Regions from separate parts of the Pantoea phyllosphaerae genome, predicted to be linked through region 1. Evidence: predicted binding sites of a transcription regulator. Region 1 holds the regulator's gene; each other region holds the start of a gene.
The links. Region 1 encodes CRP, which controls carbon source genes, mostly activating them, when cyclic AMP is high. Its sites were predicted from a motif close to ATGTGANNNNNNTCACAT; they were not measured.

Region 1 (3,855 bases):
CATCCTGATAGGTTTCCAGCGCGTCGTGGGCGTTTTGACGCAGCAGCCCGCTTTGCCACTGCGGCCACAGCCACAGCATACCGCCGAAGGCGATCAGGCAGCCCATTAGCGTGTCCATCAGACGCGGCAGCAAGAACTGCGCGCCGTTCAGCGACAATAGCTGCAGCGAATAAACCGCCGTCACGGTAAAGCCGATCATCGACCAGCCGTAATATTTACGCGTCACCAGATAACTCACCAGCGTCACTATCAGCATAAACAGCAGCACCAGCGATTCCGGCACCGCGAAACGCAGCGAGGCGGCGGCGATCGCCAGGCCGGCAAAGGTACCCAGCGCCCGGTGCTGGATGCGCACCCGCGTGGCGCTGTAGCCGTTCTGGCTGACGAACATAATGGTCATCAGGATCCAGTAGGGTTTGGGAATATCGAACAGCAGCGCCAGCGCGCTGCCGAACATCAGCATCACGGCGAAGCGCGCCGCGGTGCGCAGCGCGGCGGACTTCAGCGAAAGATAGCTGCGCAGCGCGGGCAGCAGCGGCAGGCGGCGCTGGCGATCGGTCATCAGGTCACGCTGATAGAGCGGTTTTTGCGTGCGCAGCACGCGCGCGATGCGGCTGAAGTGGTAGGAGCAGAAGTGGCCCACGGGATTGTCGGGATGCTGGCGGGCGATCTTCTCCAGCGCGCCGAGCGGCTTATCCATATCGAATCGACTCGGCAACTGATGGTAGAGAATGGCGTCGGCCAGCGCGCGCAGCCGCGCCGAGATGATTTTGGCGTTCCAGCGGATCACCGCTTCCGCATGGCTGCGCTCTACCAGCTTCTGCACCTCTTCCGGCTGATGCAGGCTGACGGAGATATGCTCCTGCAGGTCGAGCGCCACCTGGAACGCGCGCGTCAGACGTTTATGGCTGTTGTCGCGGCTGGCGGAGAGCATATGCATCTGCTGATAACAGGTATTGATCAGATCGACCGCTTTCTGCTGGCGCGCCAGCAGCGGCGGCAGCGCCTTTTCCGGGTCGGTAAGCTGGGTCAGCAGGGTATATTTCGCGTCGCAGTAGTCCGCCAGCTCGCGGTAGATCAGGCTCAGGGTTTCGCGCATCGGCTGCTCTTTCCAGAGCCAGAACCAGAACCAGTTAAAGAGTCCGTACCAGAGCGTGCCGCCGATATAGAGCAGCGGTGGCACATAGATTGGCATGCGGCCGATCAGGCTCAGGGTAAAGATGGCCGCCACCAGCGTGCCGGAGAGCAGACGGCCGTGCAGCGGGCTGATTTCGCCGGTGACGCCCAGCAGCAGCGGCAGGGCAAAGAGCACCGCAGGCAGCGGTACCCCTTTCAGGGTTAATAGCTGGATGAGAAAGCTGCCGAGCGCGAACAGCGAGCCGCCGACGATCAGACGTTTGAAGAAGCGTTTATGGGGCGTATCCAGGCCCGCCACGTTGCAGCAGGCGGGAACCAGAGAGAAGAGCAGCCCTTTTTGCAGATCGCCGAATAACCAGCCGAGCGCCACCGGAATGCAGAGCACCAGCGTCTGCCGCAGGGCATAGTTAACTTCGGGGTGATAGATGATTCGGCGCCACATCACTTCACTAAAAGCAGTAGCGGCGTAACGGTGACATCACGCCGTGTATGAGAGGAAATCAGCGGGTGCCGTAAACGACAATGGTTTTGCCGTGTGCGGAAATCAGATTCTGGTCTTCCAACATTTTCAAAATGCGGCCCACGGTTTCGCGCGAGCAACCAACGATTTGGCCAATTTCCTGACGAGTAATTTTGATTTGCATGCCGTCGGGATGCGTCATGGCGTCTGGCTGCTTCGCCAGGTTAAGCAGGGTTTGTGCAATACGTCCGGTCACGTCGAGGAAAGCTAAATTGCCCACTTTTTCCGATGTAACCTGCAGACGGCGCGCCATCTGCGAAGAGAGACGCATTAAAATATCCGGATTCACCTGGATAAGCTGGCGGAATTTCTTGTAGGAAATTTCCGCTACTTCGCACGCGGTTTTCGCACGTACCCAGGCGCTGCGCTCCTGACCTTCTTCAAACAGGCCAAGCTCACCGATAAAATCACCCTGATTCAGGTAAGAGAGGATCATCTCTTTGCCCTCTTCATCTTTGATCAGCACCGCAACGGAACCTTTCACGATGTAGTAGAGGGTTTCAGCCTTCTCACCCTGATGAATCAGCGTACTTTTGGATGGATATTTGTGAATATGGCAATGGGACAGGAACCATTCGAGTGTAGGGTCTGTTTGCGGTTTGCCGAGAACCATTCGCTATTATCCTCTATTGTAATCGTGCCCAAAACGCGGGGGGATTAATCCCTGCCAGGCGATGAAAGCTTCAAGCGTTTCTCCTGAAGGAGATTATTCGGGCCTTATTTTGCGCCAGGCGCTTGATGTGTCCCGTCTTCGTCCTTAACAGAACGAACTATTTTCAGCACTGTTTGTAGCACAGCTTTTGCCGACTGTCTTCTGTTGTCTCGCTTCAGCAGAGGGGGGATTACTCTGGATTGCTGTTTGTCAGGCGAACGCGTACTCTGGCGGCAAACGGGCTATTCTTGAGGTGGAAACATGCAGGCAAGAGTGAAGTGGGTCGAAGGATTAACCTTTCTCGGTGAGTCGTCGTCAGGGCATCAGATCCTGATGGACGGCAACTCGGGCGATAAAGCGCCCAGTCCGATGGAGATGGTGCTGATGGCCGCGGGCGGCTGCAGCGCCATCGACGTGGTCTCTATTTTGCAAAAAGGCCGTAACGATGTGGTGGACTGCGAGGTGAAACTCACCTCGGAGCGTCGTGAAGAGGCGCCGCGCCTGTTTACCCATATCAATCTGCATTTCGTGGTGACCGGCAAGGCGCTGAGCGATAAAGCGGTGGCGCGCGCGGTGGATCTCTCGGCGGAGAAGTACTGTTCGGTGGCGTTAATGCTGGGCAAGGGCGTAGAGATGACCCACAGCTACGAAGTGGTCGCGCTGTAAAACGTAAACTTTTTGGCAAGGTGCTCACGCGGGTGAGAGGGGCCGATCGCAACGTCGCTCAAGGCATCCATGCTCGCTCGGCCCGCGACATCCCTGTCGCGGGACGCTTTGCTCTTCTGCCCATCTCGCCCGCGTTTTACGCTTATGAGCCGTCTACTCATTGTTTGGTCAGGCGATCTGTTTGCCTTCCATCAGCCGCTGCACCAGCGGCGCCATAATCAGCTCCATCGCCAGCCCCATCTTGCCGCCCGGCACCACCAGCGTATTGATATGCGAAATAAAGGAGCCCTGCAGCATCGCCAGCAGGTAAGGGAAGTCGATATTCTCCAGCCCGCGAAAGTGAATGACCACGAAGCTCTCGTCCAGCGACGGGATTTCGCGCGCGGCGAACGGATTGGAGGTATCCACGGTCGGGACGCGCTGGAAGTTAAGATGGGTGCGCGAAAACTGCGGCGTAATGAAGTTAATGTAATCCTCCATTGAGCGCACCACCGAGTCCATCACCGCCTCGCGCGAGTGGCCGCGCTCGCTGGTGTCGCGCACCAGCTTCTGGATCCACTCCAGGTTGACGATCGGCACCACACCCACCAGCAGATCGACTTTTTCCGCCACGTTATGCTGCTGCGTCACCACGCCGCCGTGTAGCCCTTCGTAAAACAGCACGTCGGTATTGTCCGGCAGCGGCTGCCACGGCGTAAACGTGCCCGGCACCTGATTCCAGGGCACCGCTTCGTCGTAGGTGTGCAGATATTTGCGCGACTGGCCTTTGCCCGTATTGCCGTAGTCGATAAAGGTCTGTTCAAGCAGGCCAAAGTCGTTGGCTTCCGGGCCGAAATAGCTAACGTGGCGCCCTAAATCACGCGCCTTGCGGATAGCCATA
Region 2 (3,855 bases), on a different contig from region 1:
CAACCGGCCCGCTGGCGGATGCGCCGATTGGCGATACCATTACCATTGACGATTTCGCCAAAGTCGATATGCGCGTAGCGCTGATCGAACACGCCGAGCTGGTGGAAGGTTCTGATAAGCTGCTGCGTCTGCAGCTCGATCTGGGCGGCGAGAAGCGCCAGATCTTCTCCGGCATCCGCGCGGCCTATCCGGATCCGTCGGTGCTAATCGGCAAAATGACGATTATTGTCGCCAACCTCGCGCCGCGTAAGATGCGTTTCGGCGTGTCGGAAGGCATGGTGCTGTCAGCGGGTCCGGGCGGCAAAGATCTGTTTGTGCTCTCCGTCGACAGCGGCGCGCAGCCGGGCATGCCGGTTAAGTAAGGGGACTGGCTGTCGATTTGGCAGCCACGCTCAATGCCTCAGAGCGGGTGGCCTGGACCGAAGAGCAAAGCGTCCCGCGACAAGGATGTCGCGGGCCGAGCTGGCAGGGATGCCGCCTTTTGCGTCTTTGCGATCGGGCCAGGCCACCCGCGACGGGCACGTAGTTAAAGCCCCAGGGCGACAGCAATGTCGCCCTTTTTTATCCCATGTCGCGTATGATGTTGTGCAGTAAAAACAGGAGCCTGCTATGCCCACCGTGCTGTCTCTGTGCTGGCGCTACGTGCGCGCCTTCGTCATCATCTATCTCTGCCTCTATGCGGGCAACGCCCTCTCCTTGCTGCTGCCTGTCACCATTCCCGGCAGTATCCTCGGCATGCTGACGCTGTTTGCCCTGCTGGCGACGCAAATCCTTCCGGTGGAGTGGGTAAAACCCGGCTGCCACCTGCTGATCCGCTATATGGCGCTGCTGTTTGTGCCCATCAGCGTTGGGGTGATGAACTACACCGACGTTCTCAGCGCGCAGTTCGGTCCAGTCGTGGTCTCTATCGTGGTCAGCACTTTTCTGGTGTTGACGATAGTCGGCTGGAGCGCCCATAAAATTCATACGCGCAGCGTGCAGGAGAAGCCCAGTGAATGACATCTGGTGGTCGCTGCCGCTCAGCGTCGGGGTTTTTATGCTGGCGCGTCGCCTGGCGGCGAAGCTGAAAATCTCGCTGCTCAATCCGCTGCTGGTCGCGATGGCGATCATTATCCCGCTGCTGCTGGTGCTGCAGATCCCCTACGCGCGCTATTTCGCCGGCAGCCAGATCCTCAATCAGCTGCTGCAGCCCGCAGTGGTCGCGCTGGCGCTGCCGCTCTACGAGCAGATGCATCAAATCCGTGCGCGCTGGAAATCGCTGATCGGCGTCTGCTTTATCGGCAGCCTGACCGCGATGGTCTCCGGCACCGCTATCGCGCTGTGGATGGGCGCGACGCCGGAAATTGCCGCGACCATTCTGCCTAAATCGGTCACTACGCCCATTGCAATGGCGGTCTCCGCCTCGCTGCACGGCATCCCCGCGATCAGTGCTATTTGCGTGCTGATCGCCGGCGTGCTCGGCGCAGTCTTCGGCCATATGGTGCTGAACCTGCTGGGGATAAAAACTCGCGCGGCGCGCGGACTGGCAATCGGCAATGCCTCGCACGCGCTCGGCACGGCGCGCGCGGCGGAGGTGGATTACCAGGAAGGCGCGTTCAGCTCGCTGGCGCTGGTGCTGTGCGGCATCATCACCTCGCTGCTGGCGCCCTTTATTTTTCCGCTGCTGCTGCACGCGTTTGGGTAAAACTTTGCGATAGATCTCGCAAAGTTGAAACGATGCAAATCTGTTGCATTGTCAGAGCGATACAGATCACATATAACCCCTCTGGCGGCAATGGGCCGCCTGATATAAACGAGGCTATCATGCATCCACGTTTCACCTCCGCCTTCGACGCGCTGCCCGCCGATCTGCAAAGCGCGCTGCGCCCGATTCTTGACGACGCGCAGTTTCAGGCGGCGCTGACGCCGGAGCAGGTCGCATCGCTGATGCAGCAGACCCGGCTGGATGCCGACGCCCTTGCTCTGGCGCTGCTGCCGCTGGCGGCAGCTTGCGCGGTAGCGCCGGTCTCACGCTTCAACGTCGGCGCCGTAGCGCGCGGCGTCAGCGGTTGCTGGTACTTCGGCGCGAATATGGAGTTTGCAGGCGTGGCGATGCAGCAAACGGTCCACGCCGAACAGAGCGCGATTGCGCACGCCTGGCTACGCGGCGAGCCTCGCCTGGAGGCGGTCACGGTTAACTACACGCCGTGCGGCCACTGTCGCCAGTTTATGAACGAACTCAACAGCGGCACCGATCTGCGCATTAGCCTGCCCGGTCGCGGCGTCAGCACCCTGGCGAACTACCTGCCGGACGCCTTCGGCCCGCGCGATTTGAACATCACTACCCTACTGCTGGATAAGGTCGATCACGGCTATCAGGCGGAAGGCGATGCGCTCGCGCAGGCGGCCATCGCCGCCGCCAGCCAGAGCCATGCGCCATACAGCGGCTCGCACAGCGGCATTGCGCTGCGCACCGCGAGCGGCGCGACGGTTACCGGGCGCTACGCCGAGAACGCCGCCTTCAACCCGAGCCTGCCGCCGCTCCAGGCGGCGCTGATCCTGCTGAATATGCAGGGTGAAGCCTGCGAAAATATCGAGGCCGCCACGCTGGCCGAAGTGGAAAACGCCACGCTGAATCAGTTCGCCGCGACGCAGGCGACCCTGGCCGCGCTGGGATGCAAACAGCTGAGCTGCGTCACGCTGCACCGAGGCTGAGGCACAGCACACGCTTTCCAACACTGGCGCTATCTTTTATTTACAAAAGCTGTACATCGGCGAGAAATTTCATAGGATCGTGCGCCAGCAACACACAAAAAGAACGACTGGCGTCTGAGCTTTGCCAGACAACACCGCAACCGGAGCATCCCTTCATGGAACATGAGTACGAAAGTAAGCGTCCGCTGTACATCCCCTACGCTGGCCCGATCCTGCTGGAATTTCCCCTGCTGAATAAAGGCAGCGCCTTCTCACTGGAAGAGCGCAACGAATTTAACCTCAACGGCCTGCTGCCTGAAGCGGTTGAGAGCATTGAAGAGCAGGCAGAGCGCGCCTGGCGTCAGTTTCAGGACTTCAAAAACAATAACGATAAGCACGTCTACCTGCGCAACATTCAGGACACCAACGAAACCCTCTTCTATCGCCTGCTCGACAACCATCTCGAAGAGATGATGCCGATTATCTATACCCCAACCGTCGGCGCGGCCTGCGAACACTTCTCCGAGATCTACCGCCGCGCGCGCGGCGTTTTTATCTCCTATCCGAATCGCGATCGCATCGAAGACATGCTGCAGAACGCGACCAAGCAGAACGTAAAGGTGATTGTGGTCACCGACGGCGAGCGTATTCTCGGCCTCGGCGATTTGGGCATCGGCGGCATGGGCATTCCTATCGGCAAGCTGTCGCTCTATACCGCCTGCGGCGGCATTTCGCCAGCCTATACGCTGCCGGTCGTGCTGGACGCCGGCACCAACAATCAGCAGCTGCTTAACGATCCGCTCTATATGGGCTGGCGTCATCCGCGCATCACCGGCGAAGAGTACGACGCCTTTGTTAACGACTTTATCCAGGCGGTTAAACGCCGCTGGCCGAACGTGCTGCTGCAGTTTGAAGACTTTGCGCAGAAAAACGCCATGCCGCTGCTGCAGCGCTATCGCGACGAGATCTGCTGCTTCAACGACGATATTCAGGGCACCGCCGCCGTGACCGTCGGCACGCTGATCGCCGCCAGCCGCGCCGCAGGCAGCCGCCTGTGCGAGCAGAAAGTGGTGTTCCTCGGTGCAGGCTCCGCCGGATGCGGCATCGCCGAGCAAATTATCGCGCAGATGAAATCGGAAGGCCTGAGCGACGAAGAGGCGCGCGGCCGCGTGCTAATGGTCG
Region 3 (3,855 bases), on a different contig from region 1:
CTGCAACACCAGCGCATCTTTACTGCGCAGGCCCTCCGCGCTACGCGTGGCGTTTCGGGCAACCGGTTTGAAACCGACTGCGCTCAGGCCAGCGCGGGCGAGATACTGCAGAAGCGCGCGCGAAACAACGGTCTTCCCTACAGCGGTATCAGTGCCGGTAATGAACAGATTTTTCACCCCACTCCTCCTCAACGTAACGGTTTTGTTTTACAAAAAAGCAAAACCCATTGTAAGGAGTGCGGACAGCAGGCAGCTTGCGTTAGCGCAAGGTTCAGTCGCGCTTAACCTTGCAACAGCTTCACCAGCAGATAGCCGCTGTAGAGCGCGTCTTTAATCAGGGCCGCCGCGCCGAGGGTGCCCGGTTCACGGAACGCCGTGGGGGCCAGCTGAATCGCCTCGCTGTAGGCGGGCAGCGCCTGCTGGCGGATGGTGTTGCTGACGGCGGGAAACAGGACGTCAGCCGCCTCGTTGAGCGGCGAGCCGATCAGGATATGCTGCGGATTGAAGATATTGACCATCATCGCCAGCATCCGGCCGACATGATGCCCGACGCTCGCGATGGCATCGCGCGCCAGCCGATCGCCCTGCTGGGCCGCTACACAGAGCGTCTCCAGCGTTAACGGCTGCTGGTGCAGCACGCTGTCGGGCTGCGCGGCCAGGCGCTGCGCAGCCAGCGCCAGCAGGCTACCGGTGCTGGCAACCGTCTCCAGACAGCCGTGATTGCCGCAGTAGCACTGCTGACCGTAGGGATCGATCTGGGTATGCCCAATCTCCACCAGCGCCCGCCCGCTTTTGTGCAGCAGCTGGCCGCCGCTGATCACCCCGGCGCCGACGGTGTCGTCAATCACAATCTGGATCACGTCCTGCGCGCCGCGCGATGCGCCGAACAGCGACTCCGCCAGGGTCCAGGCGGAGATGTCGTGCTGCACGAAAACCGGCACCCCGATGCGCTGCGCCAGCGTATCCCCCAGCGGTATCTCGCGCGCCTCATAGCCCGGCAGCCGGTGCACCACGCCCGAGGCGGCGTTAATCAGCCCGGGCAGCGTAATGGCAATCGCCGTGAGCCGTTCCAGCTTACGCTGGTGGCGCATAAAAAAAGCGTCGACACGATCGATCAGCGAGGTCAGCAGCGGCTGCTGCGCTTCGTCAGGCAGCGGCGAGGACTCCTCCACCAGCGTGCGGCTGCTGAGATCGCGCAGCGTCAGGGTCAGCGCACCGTGATGCAGGCGCACCGCGAGGTAGTGCCAGGCGAGCGTATCGAGGATCAGGCCGATGGCCGGTCGGCCGCGTGAGCCCGGCTCCTGAAATTCCGTCTCCTGCACCAGATGAGCATCGAGCATTTCACGCACGATTTTGGTGATGCTGGCGGGCGCCAGCTGCGCCAGTCGGGAAAGTTCGATACGCGAAATCGGACCGTAGAGATCGATCAGGCGGTAAACAACGCCTGCATTAGTCTGTTTGATCTGGTCAATATGACCAGGCTGACTATCCAGCTTCACGCCCTGTGCTCCCGGTTATTTTCGCGCTTCTAAATAAAGAACGACTATGGTGAGGCAGATTGTGCCTGAGCGTCAAACATTTGATTTGAAATGTGATTTACAGCACATAAAAACCGGACTTTGCTTAAGGTCTGGCCCTTATTTTTGCGCGGTGGGCGACAGAAGCTGCATCATATTGCGCATCTGCATCGACGGCTCGCGCTCCCCCGACCAGACCAGCCACACTTCCGACAGCGCATCCTCTTCCTTCAGCGGCAGCCAGACCACATCGGCCAGGCGCGCGCGGGCGAAGGACGCTGGCAAAATCGATACGCCAAGGCCGGTGGCCACCAGCCCGAGGATGGTCATCGCCTCGCCTACCTCCTGCATGATGTAGGGCGTGATCTGGTAGCGGCGCAGCAGGCTGAGGATTTCGCCGTGCAGTGCGGTGCCGCCCTGCGGATCGAAGAAAACGAAAGGTTCGTTCGCCAGCGCGCTGACAGAGATGCTCTCCGCGTCCGCCAGCGGGTGCGCCCAGTGCACCACCGCGCGCAGCGGTTCGCGCAGCAGCAGCTGATGGCGCAAATCGGACGGCAGCGCGGTGTTGCGCATCACCCCCAGATCGAGCCGACCTTCATGCAGCGGCGCAAGCTGCTGGCGGGTGTTGATCTCCTGCATCTGGATATGCACCTGCGGCCAGCGCTGGCGAAACTGATAGAGGGCGTCAGAGACCAGCCCGGTAAAGGGTGCAGAAGAGGTAAAGCCGATGCGCAGCTCGCCCTCTTCGCCGCGCTCCAGCCGCGCCGCGCGGCTGGCCGCCTGCTCGACCTGCTGCAAAATGGCCCGCGCGTCGCTGAGGAACTGCTGCCCGGCCGGGGTGAGCTGGACGCTGCGGTTGGTGCGGGTAAACAGCTTCGCATCGATCTCCTGCTCCAGCTGCATGATCTGCTGGCTGAGCGGCGGCTGAGAGATGTTGAGCCGCTGTGCGGCGCGACCAAAATGGAGCTCTTCGGCGACCGCGAGAAAGTAGCGCAGGTGACGCAGTTCAATATTCATATTTTAAACATATTAGTTGAGATTATTAATATATTAGACAACCTATTACCCCTTTCCTAGAGTAGATGCACTCTTTTCAGATAAGGAATCACTGTGCGTCGCTCTTCTCACGCGGCTACCCTCGACAATGGCGAGTTAGCCGATTCGACGGCGGTTTCTCCCGCGGCAGCATCGGCATGGATCAAGCGCGGCACGCCGCAGTTTATGCGCGTCACCCTGGCGCTCTTTTCCGCCGGTCTGGCAACCTTCGCGCTGCTCTACTGCGTACAGCCTATCCTGCCGGTGCTGTCGGCGCAGTTTGGCGTATCGCCCGCCGAAAGCAGTATTTCACTCTCGATTGCCACCGGGCTGATGGCGCTAGGGCTGCTGGTGACCGGCCCGCTTTCCGACGCCGTGGGCCGCAAGAACGTGATGGTGACGGCGCTGATGCTGGCGGCAGTCTGCACCCTGCTTTCCGCCACCATGAACAGCTGGCAGGGCATTTTGCTGATGCGCGCCCTCACCGGCCTTTCGCTCAGCGGCGTGGCCGCCGTAGGCATGACCTACCTCAGCGAAGAGATCCATCCCAGCGTTACCGCGTTTTCTATGGGGCTCTATATCAGCGGTAACTCCATTGGCGGCATGAGCGGCCGCTTGTTGAGCGGCGTACTGACCGACTTCTTTTCCTGGCGCGTCGCCATTGCGGCGATAGGCTGTTGCGCCCTGGCCTCGGCGCTGATGTTCTGGCGTATTCTGCCCGCATCACGCCATTTTCGTCCGGCGTCGCTGAAGCCGCGCAGCCTGATGATTAACTTTCGCCTGCACTGGCGCGACGCCGGACTGCCGCTGCTGTTTGCAGAAGGCTTTCTGCTGATGGGCGCCTTCGTCACGCTGTTCAACTATATTGGCTACCGTCTGCTCGGGGCGCCTTACCATTTCAGCCAGGCTGTCGTCGGCCTGCTCTCTGTGGTCTATCTGACTGGCTCCTGGAGTTCGCCGAAGGCGGGCGCGCTGACGATGAAGCTGGGGCGTGGTCCGGTGCTGCTCGGTGCTACGGCGCTGATGCTGGTCGGCCTGTTGCTGACGGCACTGAGCGCGGTGGCATGGATTTTCTTCGGCATGATGCTGTTCACCGCCGGTTTCTTCGCTGCTCACGCGGTTGCCAGCGGCTGGATAGGCCCGCGCGCGCGTCGTGCCAAAGGCCAGGCATCGTCGCTCTATCTCTTTAGCTACTATGTTGGCTCCAGCGTTGCCGGTACGCTGGGCGGCCTGTTCTGGCACAGCTACGGCTGGCCTGGTATTACCCTCTTCATCTCTGCGCTGCTGCTGCTCGCCCTGCTGG
Region 4 (3,855 bases), on a different contig from region 1:
TCGGTGAGGTTGGTATAAAGCGCGCTATCGAGGAAGTTGTTCAGGGAGATATGCTGCGCCTGAGGAGCCTGACGCATCGCGCGCTCGGTGAGGTCGCGATGGGTAATCACCAGATCGACGTCGCCCGGCAGCGAGTTAATCGCGCTGTTGGTAACGGACACGTTCGTGAGGCCCGCATCCTGCACTTTCTTGCGCAGCACGCCCGCGCCCATCGCGCTGGAGCCCATACCGGCGTCGCAGGCGACGATGATTTTACGCACGTGGCTGACGTCAACGCTGCTGGCGTCGGCGACGACCGGCGCGCCCGCGACGGCCTGGCCTTTCGACTGCGCTTTCATGTCATGCATGCGTTTGGTCGCCGCTTCAATATCCTCTTCCTCTTTGACTTTGCTGGTTTTCAGCAGGATAGAGGAGATCACGAAGGAGACCGCAAAGGCTGCAACAATCGCCGCAATATTGGCGAAGTAGGCGCCTTTTGGCGTCATCGCCAGTACCGCCAGAATTGAGCCCGGAGAGGCGGGAGAAACCAGACCGCCATTAAGCAGCGTCAGGGTAAAGACGCCGGTCATGCCGCCCAGAATCACCGCCAGCAGCAGACGCGGCGCCATCAGCACGTACGGGAAGTAGATTTCGTGAATACCGCCCAGGAAGTGGATGATCGCTGCGCCGCCCGCAGACTGTTTAGCGCTGCCGCGGCCAAAGATCATATAGGCCACCAGCACGCCCATGCCCGGGCCCGGGTTCGCCTCGATCAGGAAGAAGATCGACTTGCCCGCTTCGCTTGCCTGCTGAATGCCCAGCGGCGAGAAGATGCCGTGGTTAATAGCGTTGTTGAGGAACAGGATTTTCGCCGGTTCAACGAAAATCGAGGTCAGCGGCAGCAGGTTGTTCTGCACCATCAGGTTAACGCCTGCGGCGAGGATATGCGACAGACCTTCCACCAGCGGACCGATAGCCAGAAACGCCAGCAGCGCCAGCAACATGCCGATAATGCCGGCGGAGAAGTTGTTGACCAGCATTTCGAAGCCGCTTTTGATTTTGCCGTCAACGGCGCGGTCGAAAGATTTGATCGCCCAGCCGCCCAGCGGACCGGCAATCATCGAGCCAAGGAACATCGGCATATCGGCGCCGACGATGACGCCCATGGTGGTGATCGCGCCGACCACGCCGCCGCGATCGCCGCCAACCAGACGTCCACCGGTGAAACCGATCAGCAGCGGCAGCAGGTAGGTGATCATCGGGCCGACCAGCTTCGCCAGCGTCTCGTTAGGAATCCATCCGGTCGGGATGAACAGCGCGGTGATGATACCCCAGGCGATAAACGCACCGATGTTAGGCATCACCATATTACTCAGAAAGCGACCAAAGCTTTGAACCTTGACCTTGACTGATGAGGACATAAAACCACCCCTTATCGAGACGCGCTGCAATAAGAGAGCGCGTTTGTTTTTGTTAAGCCAGCACGGCGGCGAGCCGTTGCTATTACTGTATGCAGGCGGACTCTAGCACGCGAATATGACGCTGCGTAGCGGGTGGCTTAAGTGTGATCCATGTCACCTGATAAAGGTGGGGGTAGGGGCTGTTTTAGTGATTCAGATCACATAATAGCGGTGTAAAAAAGTCACAAAGACTATTTTTTCACCACAAAACAGGGGTTAATGTGACTGATATCACATTTAGATCGGTTCTGTTTGTTTCATATATGTGACTGCGATCACAAAGTATTTTTGGTCGAAAATGCGCCAGATCACACTCCTGTCGGTGCGTTTCTCCGGCTGGCGATAGTCTGAAAGGAAGCAACAGCGGAAAGGCCGAGACAAGCGCGGCGGCTTGTCTCGGAAGAGAGATTACTGCAAGCCGTTCTGAACGGCGGTCTGCGCCTGCGTTAACGCCTGCGCGTTGGCGGAGATCGTGCTCATCAGCGCATTATATTGCGTGACCTGATCGGGGGTCGGGAACTGAACGGCACCATTGTTGAAGCTGACGCGCTGCCCCTGCTGCTGCAGGAAGTCGCCCGCCTGCGCCGCGCCCTGGCTTAGCGCCTGTAGCTTCGGCAGCAGCGGCACCAGCTGATTTGCTGGCTGCGTGACCACTTTGTCGTAAGCGGCGTCATAGACCTTTTTCAGATCCTCCTCCTGCTTAAGCGAGGCTTTGCTGCTGTCCGCCTGCATTTTGGCGCTCTCAAGCTGCTGCGTGACAATCACCAGCGCGCCGTTCGCCTGGCGCAGCGCGTCGCGGCGTGTCAGGTAGTCCTGCGGCACGCGGATGGCCGACAGCTCATCGACCACTGGACGCATGCCCTGATCGATCGCCTTATTCACCTGCTGGGAGAAGCCGTAAAGAATGGCGTAGTCGCCCGCGAATTTACCAAAATTCTGCTTCTGGCTTTCGCTCAGGCTCGGCAGATGTTCGCCGCTGCGCATGACGGTGTTTTGCAGAAAGTCGATAAAGGCCTTGCGCTGGTCGCCCTCTTTGTCGCCGCACGCGGTGAGGTTAAGCACCAGCAACGCGGCGCCGAGCAACATGCCGGTACGCATCCAGATGCGAGAAATTCCTGATGCCATAAGGGCAACTCCTGTAAATGAGAATGTGGATAACCGAGGAATGGTCCTAAAGAATAGAGCAAAGTAGCGCTCAGGCACAACGCCAGCAAGCGCGGTAGCCGGGCAGTTGCCTGCCCGGAAGGGTCGGAAGGATTAACCGGTATTACGCATGCCTGCCGCGACGCCCGCGATGGTCACCATCAGCGCCTGCTCGACGCGCGGATCGACCTCTTCGCCGCGCGCTTCCTGCGCGCGCGAACGCTGCAGCAGCTCCGCCTGCAGCACGTTGAGCGGATCGGTGTAGACGTTACGCAGCGCGATCGACTCGGCGATCCAGGGCTGATCCGCCATCAGATGTGCGTCGTTGGCGATGGTCAGCACCGCTTTAATGTCGGCGTCAAGCTGGTCGCGCAGCTGTTTGCCCAGCGGCCACAGCGTGGTGTCTACCAGACGCTGATCGTAATATTCCGCCAGCCACAGGTCAGCTTTGGCGAATACCATCTCCAGCATGCCTAATCGCGTCGAGAAGAATGGCCAGTCGCGGCACATCGCTTCGAGCTGATCCTGATGGCCCTCGTCCATCGCTTTTTGCAGCGCCGCGCCTGCGCCGAGCCAGGCGGGCAGCATCAGGCGGTTCTGCGTCCAGGCGAAAATCCAGGGAATGGCGCGCAGCGACTCGACGCCACCGGTCGGGCGTCGTTTCGCCGGACGCGAGCCGAGCGGCAGCTTGCCCAGCTCCTGTTCCGGCGTGGCGGAGCGGAAGTAGGGTACGAAGTCGGGATTTTCACGCACGTAGCCGCGATACATGGCGCAGGAGTGCTGTGAGAGCTGGTCCATAATGCTGTGCCACTCTTTTTTCGGTTCCGGCGGCGGCAGCAGGTTTGCTTCCAAAATTGCGCCGGTGTAGAGCGACAGGCTGGCGATGGTGACTTCCGGCAGGCCATATTTAAAGCGGATCATCTCGCCCTGTTCAGTCACGCGCAGGCCGCCTTTCAGGCTGCCCGGCGGCTGAGAGAGCAGCGCCGCGTGTGCAGGCGCGCCGCCGCGGCCGATGCTGCCACCACGTCCGTGGAACAGCGTCAGGGCGATGCCGGCTTTCTCGCAGGTTTTGATCAGCGCGTCCTGCGCCTGATACTGCGCCCAGCTTGCGGCCATCACGCCGGCGTCTTTCGCCGAGTCGGAATAGCCAATCATCACCATCTGCTTGCCCTGAATAAAGCCGCGATACCAGTCGATATTCAGCAGCTGGCTCATGACGTCGTTGGCGTTGTTGAGGTCGTCGAGGGTTTCGAACAGCGGCGCTACCGGCATC

Region 2: a site for CRP is predicted at 1,739-1,756, ahead of cdd (cytidine deaminase). Genes of this name have one in related genera too.
Region 3: a site for CRP is predicted at 1,590-1,607, ahead of mlc (sugar metabolism global transcriptional regulator Mlc). Genes of this name have one in related genera too.
Region 4: a site for CRP is predicted at 1,659-1,676, ahead of ACR6A7_RS16375 (PTS mannitol transporter subunit IICBA). Genes of this name have one in related genera too.

Annotation. Positions count from the first base shown of each region.
Region 1 is NZ_JBPFDE010000006.1:221,043-224,897, forward strand. It holds gene ACR6A7_RS10790 (YccS/YhfK family putative transporter) at 1-1,579, opposite strand, end outside; gene crp (cAMP-activated global transcriptional regulator CRP) at 1,638-2,270, opposite strand; gene ACR6A7_RS10800 (OsmC family protein) at 2,571-2,975, shown strand; gene ACR6A7_RS10805 (phosphoribulokinase) at 3,144-3,855, opposite strand, start outside.
Region 2 is NZ_JBPFDE010000001.1:182,421-186,275, reverse strand. It holds gene metG (methionine--tRNA ligase) at 1-362, shown strand, start outside; gene ACR6A7_RS00825 (CidA/LrgA family protein) at 610-999, shown strand; gene ACR6A7_RS00820 (CidB/LrgB family autolysis modulator) at 992-1,684, shown strand; gene cdd (cytidine deaminase) at 1,804-2,694, shown strand; gene ACR6A7_RS00810 (NAD-dependent malic enzyme) at 2,850-3,855, shown strand, end outside.
Region 3 is NZ_JBPFDE010000007.1:113,678-117,532, forward strand. It holds gene bioD (dethiobiotin synthase) at 1-177, opposite strand, end outside; gene mlc (sugar metabolism global transcriptional regulator Mlc) at 282-1,499, opposite strand; gene ACR6A7_RS11430 (LysR family transcriptional regulator) at 1,638-2,534, opposite strand; gene ACR6A7_RS11435 (MFS transporter) at 2,628-3,855, shown strand, end outside.
Region 4 is NZ_JBPFDE010000013.1:17,505-21,359, reverse strand. It holds gene ACR6A7_RS16375 (PTS mannitol transporter subunit IICBA) at 1-1,400, opposite strand, end outside; gene ACR6A7_RS16370 (DUF3053 domain-containing protein) at 1,848-2,564, opposite strand; gene ppc (phosphoenolpyruvate carboxylase) at 2,697-3,855, opposite strand, start outside.